Regions from separate parts of the Paenibacillus sp. S33 genome, predicted to be linked through region 1. Evidence: predicted binding sites of a transcription regulator. Region 1 holds the regulator's gene; each other region holds the start of a gene.

Region 1 (4,050 bases):
TTACGCGAGCGCGACATTCCGATGCTGACCAAGGTGATTCCGTTTCCGTTCCGGGCTGCTATTTTCAAGGGTCGGGGACATTATTTGTGTCTGCGTAAGTTTGAACATAAAATAAACAGAAGAGACTTCGCGACACCGAAGGAAGATTTAATTACAGCTGCTCAGATGATCGTCTGGTTGACGCTAACAGAAACCGGTGATGATGAAGAACTGAATCTGAGCAACCGTGGTGGAGATTTCTGGGAAACGGTGGCGAGTGATTCAGAGTCCTGTCTTGGTCGTTCTTGCCCATGGTTCCGCAAATGCTATTATCATCGTGCACGCCATGAAGCAGGGATAGCGGATGTTGTTATTACGAATCACTCTAAGTTGTTTACAGACGTCAAAGCTAGTCACCAGTTGTTGCCGAGCTATGAACATCTGGTGATTGATGAAGCCCATCACCTGGAGGAAGTAGCTGGTAAGCACCTAGGTATGCATATGAAATATTTCACACTCGTGCATACACTGACGCGACTGTTCAAAGACAGCAAGAATGGACAACTGCCTTCACTTCGTCAACAGTTGGCGAAATCGGGGCACGAGAAGTCGACGGATTGGGCCTCAACCATCGATCAGATGTATCCGCTCGTGTTAGAGGTTAAGGAAACTTGGGACCTGCTAAGCGACAAGCTGTTTGGCATGTTGCCAGAACGAAGCGATGCGACACCGGGTGAAACAGGACAGTTTTCTTCCCGTCTCAAACCTTCAGCCAAGCCTGCAAAGTGGGATCAGGCGGGGGCTTTGGAAAATCAGCTATATGTAACGATGAGTGAAATTTTGCGCAAGGGCGACAAGCTGATGCTGGACGTCAAGGAAGAGCATGACGATTATGCGGCGGATAGCCTTATTACAGATATCACGGGTCTGCTCAAGGATCTGGCGGGGATTCGAGAAAATTTGCGCTTTTTTATGCGACTCGATGATGAAACAACCGTATACTGGCTCGAAGCGAGTGGGCAATTCCGCAGTAAATCATTACAATTTTATGCGGTGCCTGTCGATGTGAGCCGCCAGTTGAAAGAAATGTTTTTTGACAAAAAAAGAAGCATTATTCTGACGTCTGCTACCTTATCGGTAGATAAGTCGTTTCAGTACATGATCGATCAGCTCGGCTTGCAGGAAGCCGCAGATCAAGAGCGGCTGATGACTTCGCAGCTCCCGTCACCGTTTAATTACAGGGATCAGGTGTTGCTGGTCATTCCACGGGATTTCCCAAGCGTGAAGGGCAGTGTAGGAGATGCACACTTTGTAGATATGCTCGTTAGCTCTCTAGGAGCGACTGCTCAGGCGACGCGGGGGAGAATGCTCGTTCTGTTTACTTCCTATCGGATGCTCCGGCAAGTGTATGAGCCGCTCAAAGAGGCCTTAGCATCCAGCGAAATTACTGTGCTGGGACAAGGAGTGGACAGTGGGAGTCGCAGCAAGCTAACCCGCCGTTTTCAGGAAGCCAAAGCTTCTGTATTGCTGGGAACCAGCAGCTTCTGGGAAGGCGTCGATATTCCGGGGAAGGCTCTGACTTGTCTAGCCATTGTTCGCTTGCCATTTCAACCGCCGAATCACCCGTTGCTGGAGGCAAAAAGCGAGCTGCTCCAGCAGCAGAAGAAGAATCCATTTATGAAGCTGTCTGTACCACAAGCGGTCATTCGCTTTAAACAGGGATTTGGTCGGTTGGTTCGTACAGCGAGCGACCACGGGGTCGTTATCGTTTACGATACACGTGTGATCGAATCCTATTACGGAAAGCACTTTTTGTACTCGTTACCGGGACCAAAAATGGAGCATATGCCATCGGAGCAAATGGTGCCCCGCATCGCCGAATGGCTCCAATCCGCCCCGGAGACCGAGGCATAACGGACGGACACTAAGTATGTTCGTTACAATTAGGGGGAGCAAGTATGAAATCAGATAAAATTTCAGAGGCTGTCGTACGGAGGTTACCCGTATATTTACGTTATCTGAATGCACTTCACAAACGGGAGGTGGCTACGGTCTCTTCTCAAGAGTTGGGACAGAGGCTAGATTTGAACCCGGCCCAAATCCGTAAAGATCTCGCCTATTTTGGAGATTTTGGTCGGAAGGGTATCGGTTATGATGTTTCTTATCTAATTGAGAAAATACGCCATATCCTGAAAATCGATCAGCAAATTAATGTAGTATTGGTCGGAGCGGGTAATCTGGGGCAAGCCCTTTCGAATTATAACGCTTATTTAAAAGACAATATGAAGATTGTAGCGGTATTTGATGCGTTTCCGGATAAGGTAGGGACCAAGATCAATACATTGGTCGTGCAACCGATGGATGAACTGGAAGCGACTGTGAGAGAAAAAAACATTCGAATCGGGATTATTACCGTACCTGATTTTGAAGCACAGCACGTGGCTGACAGGCTTATTGAGAGCGGAATTGGAGCGATCCTGAACTTTGCACCGACTACTCTCAAGGCACCGGCCAACATTCGGATTCATGCCACAGACTTTACAACTGATTTGCTTAGCCTCGCTTATTATTTGGAGGACGGAAAGGAAGAAACACAATATGACAGTGAATAAATGGATGATTAAAAACGGCTCTTTTGCCGTAAATGGACCAGAAGCTGGGGTAATCCATGGTTTTATGATTGTGGAAGATAGCCGCATTACTTACATTGGCGAGACTTTGCCTTCCGGTGAGGAAGAGACGGAAGCGATCGATGGTAAGGGGCTTTTGTTTTTACCTGGTCTGATTAATACTCATGGTCATGCGGCGATGTCTCTGCTGCGTGGGCATGGAGATGACTTGGCACTTCAAGTATGGCTTCAGGAAAAAATGTGGCCTATGGAAGCCAAGTTTACATCTACGGACGTGTACTGGGGTACGTCGTTGTCTGTGCTGGAAATGCTGAAAGGTGGTACAACGACCTTCCTGGACATGTACGATCATATGGATGAGGTGGCTCGTGTAGCTGAAGAGTCAGGTATTCGTGCAAGTCTGATGCGTGGAGCAATTGGACTATGTTCGGAGGAAGAACAGCGAATCAAGCTGGCTGAGGCCGTGACTTTTGCGCGTAACTGGCATGGTAAAGCAGACGGGCGTATTACAACGATGATGTCACCGCATGCGCCATACACCTGTCCACCTGCGTTTATTGAAAAATTCGTACAAGCTGCGCATGATCTGGATTTGCCGCTGCATACGCACATGTCTGAGACGATCGCCGAAGTGGAGCAAAACGTACGAGACTACGGTTTGCGTCCAGTTGCACACTTGGATAAGCTTGGCTTTTTCTCCCGTCCCTCGCTTGTTGCCCATGGCGTTCATTTGAACGACGAAGAAATAGCTTTACTGGCTGAACGTGGTGTAGCGGTTTCGCACAACCCAGGTAGCAACTTGAAGCTGGCAAGTGGTGTGGCAAGAGTGCCTGAATTGCTGCGTGCAGGGGTTACCGTTTCTCTCGGAACGGATGGTCCTGCCAGTAATAATAATCTGGATATGTTCGAGGAAATGCGTCTGGCAGCACTTATTCACAAGGGTGTATCTGGTGACCCTACGGCAGTTCCTGCAAGTGAAGCGCTGCGTCTGGCAACAGAATACGGTGCAAAGTCAATTGGTTTAAAAGAAGTAGGAGCGTTGGCAGCAGGCAACAAGGCTGACTTTATCGCGCTGGATCTGAATCAGGCACATTTCTTGCCGCGTACAGATCTTATTTCCCATGCGGTATACTCAGCAAGCGCCAAAGACGTGGTTCACGTATGGGTAGACGGTCGTCAAGTTGTGAAAAACGGCGAATGCCTGACTATGGACGAGGAACGCATCAAACATGAGGCACAAGCCGCCTTTGAAGGGCTGCTGTCGCGCTAATTCAGGTGTCACATCCCCTTAGAGAGGAAGCACGGGTTTGAAAAATAAGAAAAAGTGGATAGCGGTCGCCATTTTGGCCGTAATACTGATCCTGGTCAGCATTTTCTGGTATTATTCCTATGTTACTCAAGACCAGGTGGCTGAGAAAAATGCCGCTATCATTAAGGCCAA
Region 2 (4,050 bases), 1.5 Mb from region 1:
GATGAGCCGGAAGGGAGCAGTATTGGCCTGCGTAATGTACATCAACGTCTGACATTGATGTACGGCGAACGTTATGGACTACATATTGAAAGCGCATTACAAGTAGGAACAACCGTATACTTTTCCATACCAAGGGAGGAAGAGTCAAATGTATAAAGCAATGATTGTAGATGATGAGCCTGCGATTCGTGAAGGATTGTCCTCTATTATTGACTGGGGGAATTGTGGCTTCCGTATTGTCGATACGGCAGGGAACGGACGCGAGGCTCTGGATAAGTTCGGAGAGCATCGGCCGGAGCTGGTCATTGTAGATATTCGTATGCCCGGGATGAGTGGACTGGAGGTCATACGAAGCATACGTGAAAAGAACGGAGAGCCGTTTCATTTTCTCATATTAAGCGGATATGCAGACTTTGATTATGCACGGCAAGCCTTGGGCTTCGGGGTAGATGGCTATCTACTGAAGCCAGTTGATGAGGAAGAAATGACGACAGAGTTGAAACGGGTATGGCAAAACATTGAGGACGAGAAAGAAGACGGCAAATGGGGAAGTACGCCTTCCCATGAGCGTAATTGGATCGAAGCACTATTGTTTCCGGATCATCGAGAGCATGCTCGTAATGCTGTGGAAAGCAGTGATTCTCTGCACAGAGCATCCAAGCAAGCTGAACATCAAAGCGGTAACGGAAAACATGGACAACAGCCCGCGTTACCAGCGTTGGACTGGAGTAGCTATCAGGTTATTCTGCTGGATTTACGTATTCCTGACTGGGATCGGCAAGCTCGGCAGTCGGCAGCAAAGCAGCGGCTAACGGAATTGTGCCATGAGCAGGGCAGAGGTATCGTGTTTGAGGCTGGAATATATATGGGTCTTTTGCTTCCCGCCACGTTAAAAACGGAGAAAGACGCTGTTCAGTTACTGGCTACTTGGCGACAGGAGCTAAAGCCGTGGGCAACGGAAATTTATGTGGCTGCCGGTGATCCTGTATCCATTCTTAACGAAATTCCCAGATCTTTTGAGCAGGCACTACGATTGTTAGAACGTACGTTTTTGTTCCGGGCAGAAAGAGTCATGCTTTCCGGAGACCTATACGAATTGGAGACAGTTGAGACTGAAATGAGTGGAGCGTCTGATCGTGCTACAAATGATCCCCTACGTTATGCAGAAAAGCTGTACTATGCGCTAGATATGGCTAATAGTGAAGCTGCAACCCGTGTCATTAAGGAAATGGAAGACCAATTTCCACGGATTTATCGCACAGAATCTGCAATCAAGGCGGCGTTCGCCCAAACATTCACACTGGCGTTGAACAAGTATGCAGCCGGACAGGATCACAGCAGAACCGTGCTGGAGGAGCACTCCAGCTTTATAACCGATGTATATGCTTATTCCACATTGGGCGAGCTGGTGGATCACTCGCTGGAGCATGTGTTGCAAAAATGGATTGGCCAGACTGAATCTGGTGGCAAGGGCATCATCATGAAACAAATGATTGACTTTATACATAGTCATTATGATGAAAATTTGCGACTGGAGTTACTGGCAGATATGTTCAATTACAATAGTGGCTATTTGGGCAAACTGTTCAAAAGTCATACTGGCGAGGCCTTTAATGCCTACCTGGATAAGGTGAGGATTGAGCGAGCAAGGGAATTGCTTGCACAAGGAATTAAGGTACACCAGGTGGCGGAACGCGTGGGATATGCGAATGCAGATTATTTTCATAGTAAATTTAAAAAGTATGCTGGAATGTCACCTTCCTCCTACCGTAATCGGGTTCAAAAGAATGGAGGAACAGATGGCTGTTGATAGATTCCTAGATTTAACGCTATGAAGTCTCTCTTGCAGATGTCGGAGGTATAACCTTCGAACGAAGAGAGGCTCTTTTTTTATGGTGAAAAAATGGATAGATCAATCGAAAATGTCACATTTATTATGGAGTTTAGGGTGTTTTCATCAAATCGACACCATTATGACACAGCTTCGACACGATGTTCACATTTTCGATTCTATTTTATTTAAATTTATTCTATATAATGGGGATAATCTGAAGCCGGATCATGACAGCCATGGTGAAGGTACGGAGTGAGTCATTTTCTAAAAAGTGACCGCTGCATATGTAAGAATGTGAATACTATCACAAATGTAGAAGACTTCAGATTACAGACACTATAAATAATTGTTAAGAGAAGTGCAGGGGGGAGCAACATCATGGACGTATTGGATTTGGCACGGTTGCAGTTTGCAACTACAACGATTCTTCACTTTGTTTATGTGCCGATCTCTATTGGATTGTCGTTATTGGTGGCAATTATGGAGACGATGTATGTTATCAAGAAAAATGACTTGTACAAAAAAATGGCTCAATTCTGGGGAACGTTTCTGCTGATTAACTTTGCACTGGGCGTAGTCACCGGGATTTTGCAAGAATTCCAGTTCGGGATGAACTGGTCGGACTTTTCCCGTTTTGTCGGTGATGTATTCGGTACGCCGCTGGCGATTGAAGCATTGCTTGCATTTTTCCTGGAATCGACGTTTATCGGATTATGGGTATTCGGTTGGGAAAGATTGTCCAAAACGGTCCATTTAATCTGTATGTGGTTGGTATCAATCGGTACGATGTTATCGGCATTGTGGATTCTAGCTGCTAATTCATTCATGCAGCGTCCCGTAGGATATGAGATTCAAAATGGACGTGCAGAAATGAAAGATTTTGCCGCTCTGCTAACGAACGAACAACTGCTATGGGAATTTCCGCATACGCTGTTTGCTGCTTTTGCGACAGGAGCATTTCTGATCGCAGGTATCAGTGCATGGAAGCTGATGCAAAAAAAGAATATGGACTTTTTTAAACCTTCTTTCAAATTGAGCATTATTGTTGCCTTAATCAGCGCCATAGCTATTCCTTTGTTTGGTCATGGTCAGGCTCAATATTTAGTGAAAACACAACCGATGAAGATGGCTGCCAGTGAGGGCTTATGGGAGAACAGCGGTGACCCCGCTCCTTGGACAGTTATCGCATGGATTGATCCTGGAAAAAAGGAAAATACCTTTGAGATTAAAGTTCCTTTTGCTTTGAGTTTTCTATCCTATAGTAAATTTACCGGCTCTGTGCCTGGTATGAATGAGCTTCAGGCAGAATATGAGAAAACCTATGGTCCGGGAGATTATATCCCGCCAGTAAGAACCACGTTCTGGAGCTTCCGCATTATGATTGCGGCGGGATGTGGCATGATTGCACTCGCTTTATACGGAGCTTACCTGACGTTCCGTAAAAAGTTGGAAGGTTCACATCGCTGGTTCTTCCGTCTTATGATATGGGGGATATCCCTTCCATTCATTGGGAATACTTCAGGTTGGATCATGACTGAAATAGGTCGCCAACCGTGGACTGTATTTGGTTTACTTCAAACGAAAGATTCTGTTTCGCCTACTGTTGTGGCTGGAGAAGTGTTGTTCTCGTTCATCTCATTTACCACATTGTATTTAATTTTAACAGGTGTGCTGGCGTTTCTGTTTTACCGTACGGCTCGCAAAGGTCCAGATATTGAGCCGCATCAACAAACGGTAATTCATGATCCTTTTGCTCAAGGGGGTGACACCATTGTCGCTAAATGATTTATGGTTCTTATTGATCGCAGTGCTGTTTACTGGCTTCTTTTTTCTGGAAGGCTTTGATTTTGGCGTAGGAATGGCCACAGGATTGGTGCCGCGTAATGACCAACAAAAACGTTTGATGATCAATACGATTGGTCCATTCTGGGATGCCAACGAAGTGTGGCTGATTACAGCAGCAGGTGCGATGTTTGCCGCATTCCCGCATTTTTATGCAACCATGTTCAGCGGATATTATCTGGTATTTGTCTTTATTTTGCTAGGTTTGATCTTGCGTGGAGTTTCTTTTGAGTTCCGCGGCAAGGCTGAAGGGAAATGGTGGACTGGAACGTGGGATGCCTGCATTCTGATTGGCAGCTTTCTACCGCCGATGCTGTTCGGTATGGCTTTTGCGGCTTTGGTGAAAGGTGTACCTATTCAGCAAAACATGGATT
Region 3 (4,050 bases), 2.4 Mb from region 1:
TTAACGACCTTAACGTTGTATTTAAGAGAAACATCTGCTATCTTCTTCAAATCTTCTGGGGTCGTTACACCGCCGTACATTCTAGGAACAACTGTAAACGTTCCATCCTTTTGAATGTTTGCGTGCAATCGCTCATTTACAAAACGGGAATCTCCCTCATTTTCATAGGTATCCGGGTTAATCATTCCCAAATAGTAATTCAGCGCCGGGCGGCATTTGGAGCATCCTTCATCATTATGCCAACCCAGTACATTCATAACTTCACGCGTTGTTGTCAGCCCTTTGGTTTTGATCGCTTCCACAATCTCGTCCCGACTCAATGATGTGCAACCACATATTCCTTGCTTGGCTGACGTCTTGAAGCTGTCTCCAAGAACATATTGTAAAATTTGCTCAACGACAGGCTTACATCCTCCACAGGAACGCGTTGCTCCGGTGCATGCCTTAATTTCATCGACTGTGGTCAGTCCATTATCATTAATTGCATCCACAATCGCCTTTTTAGTCACACCGTTACAGCCGCAGACAATTTCATCATCCGCCATCGTTTCAGCGGATAATGTTTTCGCCCCGTGATTGCTACATCCAGTACCCATGATCTGTCCATATATCTCATCTGTCATCTGCGTTTGCTGACGTACATATTTTTGAAGACTAGCAGATTCGCTCACATCACCAAACAGTACAGTTCCAACAATCTTATTTTCACGAAGCAGCACTTTTTTGTATGTGCGCTTCCACTCATCCTTTGCAACAATCACCGTATGTTCAGGCTGAGTTATGAATTCGCCAGCTGAGAAAACATCCACCCCTGAAATTTTGAGCTTGGTAGAAACCACCGATCCCATATAACCTTCAGTTTCCGCGCCTGCCAAATGTTTGGCAATGACACTTCCCTGCTCAAACAGCGGAGCTACCAGACCGTAACAGATTCCGCGGTGTTCAACACATTCCCCTACGGCGTATACATCCGGTACGGAGGTTCTCATCAAATCATCGACTACGATACCACGGTTCGTTTCCATACCACTTTGCACAGCCACCTGAATATTAGGCTTGATCCCGACGGCCATAACGACCAAATCCGCTTCTAGCTCGCTTCCGTCTGAAAACCGCAGCCCTTGTACCCGATCTTGACCATACACTTCCGCAGTTTGCATTTGCATAGCAAACTTGATTCCTTGGCGTTCTAGTTCTGCTTTCAGCATCGCAGAGGCTTCCCGGTCCAGCTGGCGTTCCATCAAATCCTCCATTAAATGAACGACCGTAACATCCATTCCCAGGTTGACCAAGCCTTTAGCTGCTTCCAGCCCTAACAGACCTCCACCAATGACAGCTGCCTTTTTAAAGGTCTTCGCTGCCTCAAGCATTGCCGAGCAATCGGCGATATCTCGGAAACCGATAACACCCGGTAATTCCTTACCCGGAATAGGCAGAATAAATGATTGTGAGCCAGTAGCTACCAAAGCTACATCGTAATCAATTTCCAGTCCGTCTTCGGTGTGAATCTTCTTGTTCTCACCGTCGATGCTTTTCACCATTTTTCCTGTATACAAAGTAATCCCTTGATCCGCATACCATTGCAAATCGTTCAGTATGATATCATCAATCGTTTTACTGCCTTCCAGTACATAAGAGAGCATGATCCTGTTATAGTTCGGATGCGGCTCATTTCCCAGGACCGTAATTTCATACTTATCTGTTAATTTTAAAATTTGTTCGACCGTATTGATACCAGCCATCCCGTTCCCTATAACCACAAGTTTCTGTTTACTGTTTATCATATACCGGTTCCTCCATTCATTCGACGATACTCCCTATCCGACGACATATCCTACGTTCCTATGAATATTGCTTATGCTTCTATTCTAGTACAGCAGACAGAGCTATATGTGATCACAGTCACAATGTAGTTCAAATTAAGAATATTTAGGGATTTCCCTATTCCGTTTCAAGGGATAAAGGTAAGGCCAGAAATCAAACTTCATAAATACTAAATACATCACTTGCTCAATTCATCGAACGAATCTTTCCATTTCATGTGTAATTACAACCTTTATAAGGAATACTTTAGGAACAACTTGTATCTTAAGGAAACATGAATTGAATCGTATGGAGGTGATCATCATGTGGTCTAAAATAATTTCTTATATTCCAAGCTGGATTACACTCTTTCAAGCAGGCCTCGCGTTGGTTATTCCTTTAGGAATTTATTATATAAACACATCGATTTATTCGTTTGTCGGCAGTAAGGGGGCAAAATCCAAACATTCTTCTGATCGTCCGCTTTCCGACGAACATAACGAAGGCGATGCTGATCAGCAGCATGAACCAAGCTCCAAAATTACAGGGAATTATGATTCCGACTTAAAGTTGATCCGAGAGGCTATAGGCGAAAATAGTGATGTGCATTTTCGTGAGTTTGTAGTAAAGAAATATCATGCTCGGTCCGTGTTAGTCTTCATAGAAGGTATGCAGGATGAAAAACTTATGAGCAAGCAGGTATTGGAGGTCTTGATGTACGAGGGCCAGCAGGACCCACAGGAACAGCAAGAAAGTATAAGTAACTCCTTTATAAAAGAAAACTTGATGCCACTTACGCAAATTAGTGAAGTTGCTAATATGGAGGACCTGCAGGAGTCTATACTTTTAGGCCATACTGCCTTATTAATTGATGGAATGAAGGGAGCACTGCTGGTGGGCTCGCCCAATGGCGCCATTCGCTCCGTCAATGAACCAACCTCTGAAGCATTACTTCGGGGTCCCCGCATTGGTTTTACGGAGGTATTAAGTGAAAATACTTCGATGCTTCGACGCCAAGGCTTAAACAAAAGTCTGGAAATGAAGAAATTTCAAGTGGGAAGCCGAATCAAAAAAGATCTGGTTGTCGCGTATATAAAGGATATTGTGAATCCAGATCTCCTCGAAGAAGTAACCCGCAGAATTTCAAAGATAGACATGGATTTTCTGGCTGAATCCGGTTATGTGGAACAACTTATTGAAGACAATTATTTAAGTCCGTTCCAGCAGGCTCACAATACAGAGCGCCCCGACCGTGTCATTAATGCTTTGTTGGAAGGAAGAATAGCCATTTTGCTGGATGGGACTCCCTTTGCGCTTATTGTTCCAGTGACCTTCAGTATGCTGCTTCAATCACCTGAAGACTATTATGAGCGCTGGATTCCAGGAACACTTTTACGGCTGTTGCGTTTTAGCGGGGCTTTTATAGCGCTTATGGGGCCTGCTTTGTACATCTCTTTTATATCGTTTCATCCCGGTTTGATTCCGACCAAGCTGGTCATTAGCATCATCGAAACCCGTCAAGGCGTCCCCTTCCCATCCGTCATTGAGGTTATGATTTTAGAAATCTCTATCGAAATCCTACGGGAAGCCGGCATTCGCTTGCCCAAACCCATTGGTCCTGCGATGGGTATTGTGGGAGGCTTGGTCATCGGCGACGCTGCTGTAAATGCAGGCATCGTTAGCCCCTTCCTGGTAATTGTGGTTGCGGTTACTGCCATTTCTTCGTTTTCGATACCGACATACAGTGCGGGCATTACCTTGCGTCTTTTGCGTTTCGCCGGCATGCTCTTTGCAGCCATCCTGGGCATGTTCGGAACTATATTGTTCTTTCTGTTAATTTGTATCCATCTGACGAAATTAAAAAGCTTTGGCGTACCGTATGTAACGCCCTTTTCCCCTATGCGCCTAAGCGATTGGAAGGATATGTATATTAGAGCTCCTATATCTATGATGAAAAAAAGACCTCTTATGATGAAAACTCAGCAAACCAAACGTAGGCCATGATGCCAAGACGAAGGAGGAGCTATGGTGTTTAGACGCTCTGATGATAAGATCACAACCAAGCAGGCGGCTGTGTTCCTGACCAATACTGTATTGGGCGCAGGGATTTTGACACTGCCGAGAGGTGTAACTGAAAAGGTACAGACTCCTGATGCATGGCTTTCTGTCCTTCTCGGTGGATGTATTGTCATATTGGTCGTCTGGCTCATGGTGAAATTAAGTCAACAGTTTCCTGAAAACACCGTG
Region 4 (4,050 bases), 160 kb from region 1:
TAGCCATTACGGACACGTAAGCCTCGATAGCATGTGTCAGAACATCCATACCTGTGTCCGCTACAGCTGTTTTAGGTAGCGAATATACAAACACTGGGTCAATAATTGCCACATCAGGAGTCAACTCATAGTCAGCCAGTGGGTACTTCGTGTCGCCCAGGTTTTTGTCCGTAATTACTGCGAACGATGTAACTTCGGAACCTGTACCCGAGGTTGTAGGGATAGCTACAAATTGTGCTTTTTGGCCCAGACGTGGGTACTTGTAAATCCGTTTACGGATATCCATGAATTTTTGTTTTAAATTATTGAAATCAGTATCTGGATATTCATAGAACATCCACATGCCTTTAGCAGCATCCATTGGGGAACCGCCGCCCAGTGCGACGATGCAATCCGGTTGGAAACGTCTCATCATTTCAGTACCACGTTCTACCGTAACTGTCGATGGATCTGGCTCTACTTCAGAGAACACTTCGATAGCTACTGGTGTTTGGCGTTGATGCAGATAATGAATAACACGATCTACATATCCCAGTTGTACCATCATAGGGTCTGTGATAATGGCTACACGTGTGATATCAGGCATTTTAGCAAGATACTGTGTCGAGTTTTTCTCAAAATAGATTTTGGAAGGTACTTTGAACCATTGCATATTCACCGTCCGTTTCGCCACCCTTTTCACATTAATCAAATTGACTGCCGATACGTTCGACGAAGTCGAGTTACGACCATACGAACCGCAACCGAGTGTCAACGAAGGAAGGTTGGTGTTGTAAATGTCGCCAATCGCACCATGTGTGGAAGGTGCATTTACAATGATACGTCCTGTTTGCAGACGGTTTGCGAAGCGAGCGATAACGTCCTCATCGTTCGAATGAATAGCGGACGAGTGGCCCATGCCCCCGAATTCCACGACTTCAGCAGCACGTTGAATACCTTGTTCCGCATTTTTTACTTTATAGCAAGCCAATACAGGACTCAATTTTTCCGCAGACAATGGGAATTTTGTTCCTACCCCTTCAATCTCAGCGACCAAAATTTTAGTTCCTGCTGGTACTGTAATACCACTCATTTCAGCAATTTTCACAGCAGACTGCCCGACGATAGCTGGGTTCACTGCACATTTCTCGACATTCATAGCTCCTTGAGTGAGCTTAGCTGCTTCTTCTTTATTTACAAAATAGCAGCCGTTAGCAATCATCAATTTTTTCACTTGTTCGAAGATTGGCTCTTCGATAATAACCGCTTGCTCGGAAGCACAAATCATACCGTTGTCGAAAGATTTAGAGAGGATGAGATCGTTCACAGCCTGCTTGATGTCTGCTGTTTTTTCAATAAAGCAAGGCACGTTACCTGGGCCTACACCCAGAGCAGGTTTACCGCAGCTATATGCCGCCTTAACCATGCCTGATCCACCAGTTGCCAGAATCAGCGCCACATCAGGGTGGTTCATCAGTACATTGGTCTTATCCATCGAAGGTGCTTCAATCCATTGAATACAATCAGCTGGAGCACCATGTTTAACAGCTGCTTCGAGCAAGACGCGGGCTGCTTCCGCACTACACGATTGAGCAGATGGATGGAAACCGAAAATGATTGGGTTACGTGTTTTAATGGCAATCAGCGCTTTGAACATCGTAGTCGAAGTCGGGTTTGTCACTGGAGTGATCCCCATGATAATGCCGACTGGCTCTGCTATCTTTTGAAAACTGTCAAAATCATTGTCCTCAATGACACCGACGGTTTTTTCATTTTTGATACTATGATAGATATATTCTGTTGCAAACATGTTTTTGGTGATTTTGTCCTCGTACACACCGCGTCCTGTTTCTTCAACAGCCATCTTCGCTAGGTACATGTGTTTATCCATCCCTGCGAGTGCCATAGCTTGTACGATTTCGTCAATCTGTTCCTGATTCATACTCATGAAAGCTTGCTGTGCCCGGTTCCCCCGGTCAATCAGCGTTTGAATATACTGCTCTGCGCTTTGCTCTTTTTGGATAACCTCGTTTTTAACAGCCATTTCCCTCATCCTCCTGTTATCTCGTGTACTATCTCTTGTTCACGCACTGATCGTAACACAGCTTTCTAAGATATATTGTGATTTTTTTCACAATCTATTTAAAATTTTATTTTATGAAGTGAATTAAATCACAAAGTTTGGAATTCTGCCACTTTTACCCCCTCTTCTTGCCCCAAAAACGCATTGCGCAGGTATATAATGAATTTGAATTGATCAAGTTGCAGATAAAAAACATAGGATACAAAGGGGAAATGGACGATGAGAAACCCTACAAATGTAATGGAAGCCCGCGGCAACACCTGTTGCTTCTCGGAGGCCAGCTTCAACCGGTTGCAAGTGATGATGAAAGATCGAGTTATGCCTGAAAGCTCGCATCTGTTCTGGGAAGGAGATACAGCGGATAAGCTGTTTTATATTAAGCGTGGACGCGTGAAAGTAACCAAAACAACGGATGAAGGTAAGGAACTTATTCTATATATGTATCAAAGCGGCGATCTTGTTGGTCAAGCTGATCCATTTTTCGGTACTAAGCATTCCTTTTCTGCTGAGGTTCTGGAAGACAGTGATATTGGCGTAATCGATCATACAGATCTGGAACTGCTTATTTGCCAGCATTGTGATTTTGCGATTGACTTTATGAAATGGATGGGTTCGCATCACCGTATTACTCAGACTAAGTTCCGCGATTTGATGATGTACGGCAAGCCAGGTGCTTTATGTTCAACACTCATCCGTCTATGCAATACCTATGGTGAGCCTCACGGCGAACATATCCTGATTCATAAGAAAATTACTCATACTGACTTATCTAATATGATCGGTGCGACTCGGGAAAGCGTAAACCGGATGCTTAGTGATCTACGTAAGAAAAATGCAGTAGAATACGATAACGGCATGATTGTTGTCAAGGATTTGGAAATGCTGCAAGGCGTATGTCATTGTGAATTGTGCCCTCGTGAGATTTGCCGGATATAATAAATCGTTATTTATGTAAAAGGGAGTGTTATAAGCCATTATAGCTTATAACACTCCCTAATTTATTTCCACTTCCCTACTTAATACAGGAGCAGTAGCGAAGCATTTTAACAATAGTCCTTCTTCTGGCAACACACTTTTTAAAACTGTAAGCATAGATAACTTAAATTCCCCATCTCATAGCTTCTATGGATGACCTTGGCTTTGTTTGCAGGATTTCCACTCCCCATCGCAATAAACAACGGTACAAAGTGCTCTGCTCTTGGTACAGCCTGACGAGCATACGGTGCTTTGCTTTTATAGTGATCCAAAGCCTCTATATCTCTACTTTGCACTTTTTCAATAATCCAATTATCAAAATCTATAGCCCAAGGTTCTGTTTTCGTTTCTCCCCATTTGACGATACGCAGATTATGAACAGTCACGCCACTGCCAATGACCAGAATATCCTGTTCTCCCAGTCCACGTAGCACTTCACCAATGACATATTGTGCTTTGGGCGAGAGATATGGATTTACAGAGATCTGAACTACCGGAATGTCTGCCTCAGGATACATACGATGCAACAATGTCCAGGATCCATGATCCAGTCCCCTCACCCGATCAGTTTGTACGTCAATACCCTTTTGTTCATATAATTTTTTCAGCTTATTGGCCAGTTCGACAGAGCCATGTGCTGGATATTTCACCGCGTACAGTTCCGGTGGGAAACCACCAAAATCATAAATGGTATCGTACACGTCATCCATCGAACTGATCGTCAACGTTTGCGCTTCCCAATGAGCAGTAAAGATAACAACCGCTTTAGGACGAATACTTTTCCCCAGTTGCTCTAAAAATGAAGTATAGTCCGTCTGTTCAATAGCAAGCATCGGTGAGACGTGGGCCAAAAATAAAGATGGCATCATATAAAGATCCCCTTGTCATCAATAATTTATTTTATTCATTAAGTAACTTTATGTAAGTAATAGTACATAAGTAACAGAGTTATGTCAACACAGACTCCAACATACACTTAGATCAGTGATTCCATAAATAAAGATTGATATAGG

Evidence for each region. Region 1 encodes Rex, which represses fermentation and respiration genes when NADH is low (regulators of the CRP and FNR family bind a similar motif). Its sites were predicted from a motif close to TTGTGAAATATTTCACAA; they were not measured.
Region 2: a site for Rex is predicted at 2,127-2,144, ahead of ACWGXJ_RS21200 (cytochrome ubiquinol oxidase subunit I). Genes of this name have one in related genera too.
Region 3: a site for Rex is predicted at 1,891-1,908, ahead of nirB (nitrite reductase large subunit NirB). Genes of this name have one in related genera too.
Region 4: a site for Rex is predicted at 2,099-2,116, ahead of adhE (bifunctional acetaldehyde-CoA/alcohol dehydrogenase). Genes of this name have one in related genera too.

Annotation. Positions count from the first base shown of each region.
Region 1 covers NZ_JBSIEZ010000001.1:3,173,921-3,177,970, reverse strand. The annotation lists gene dinG (ATP-dependent DNA helicase DinG) at 1-1,893, shown strand, start outside; gene ACWGXJ_RS14575 (redox-sensing transcriptional repressor Rex) at 1,938-2,591, shown strand; gene ACWGXJ_RS14570 (amidohydrolase) at 2,578-3,879, shown strand; gene ACWGXJ_RS14565 (cell wall elongation regulator TseB-like domain-containing protein) at 3,917-4,050, shown strand, end outside.
Region 2 covers NZ_JBSIEZ010000001.1:4,631,461-4,635,510, reverse strand. The annotation lists gene ACWGXJ_RS21210 (cache domain-containing sensor histidine kinase) at 1-156, shown strand, start outside; gene ACWGXJ_RS21205 (response regulator) at 149-1,810, shown strand; gene ACWGXJ_RS21200 (cytochrome ubiquinol oxidase subunit I) at 2,213-3,619, shown strand; gene cydB (cytochrome d ubiquinol oxidase subunit II) at 3,606-4,050, shown strand, end outside.
Region 3 covers NZ_JBSIEZ010000001.1:725,480-729,529, reverse strand. The annotation lists gene nirB (nitrite reductase large subunit NirB) at 1-1,784, opposite strand, end outside; gene ACWGXJ_RS03410 (spore germination protein) at 2,128-3,807, shown strand; gene ACWGXJ_RS03405 (GerAB/ArcD/ProY family transporter) at 3,832-4,050, shown strand, end outside.
Region 4 covers NZ_JBSIEZ010000001.1:3,334,781-3,338,830, forward strand. The annotation lists gene adhE (bifunctional acetaldehyde-CoA/alcohol dehydrogenase) at 1-2,023, opposite strand, end outside; gene ACWGXJ_RS15405 (Crp/Fnr family transcriptional regulator) at 2,282-2,998, shown strand; gene ACWGXJ_RS15410 (dioxygenase family protein) at 3,139-3,906, opposite strand.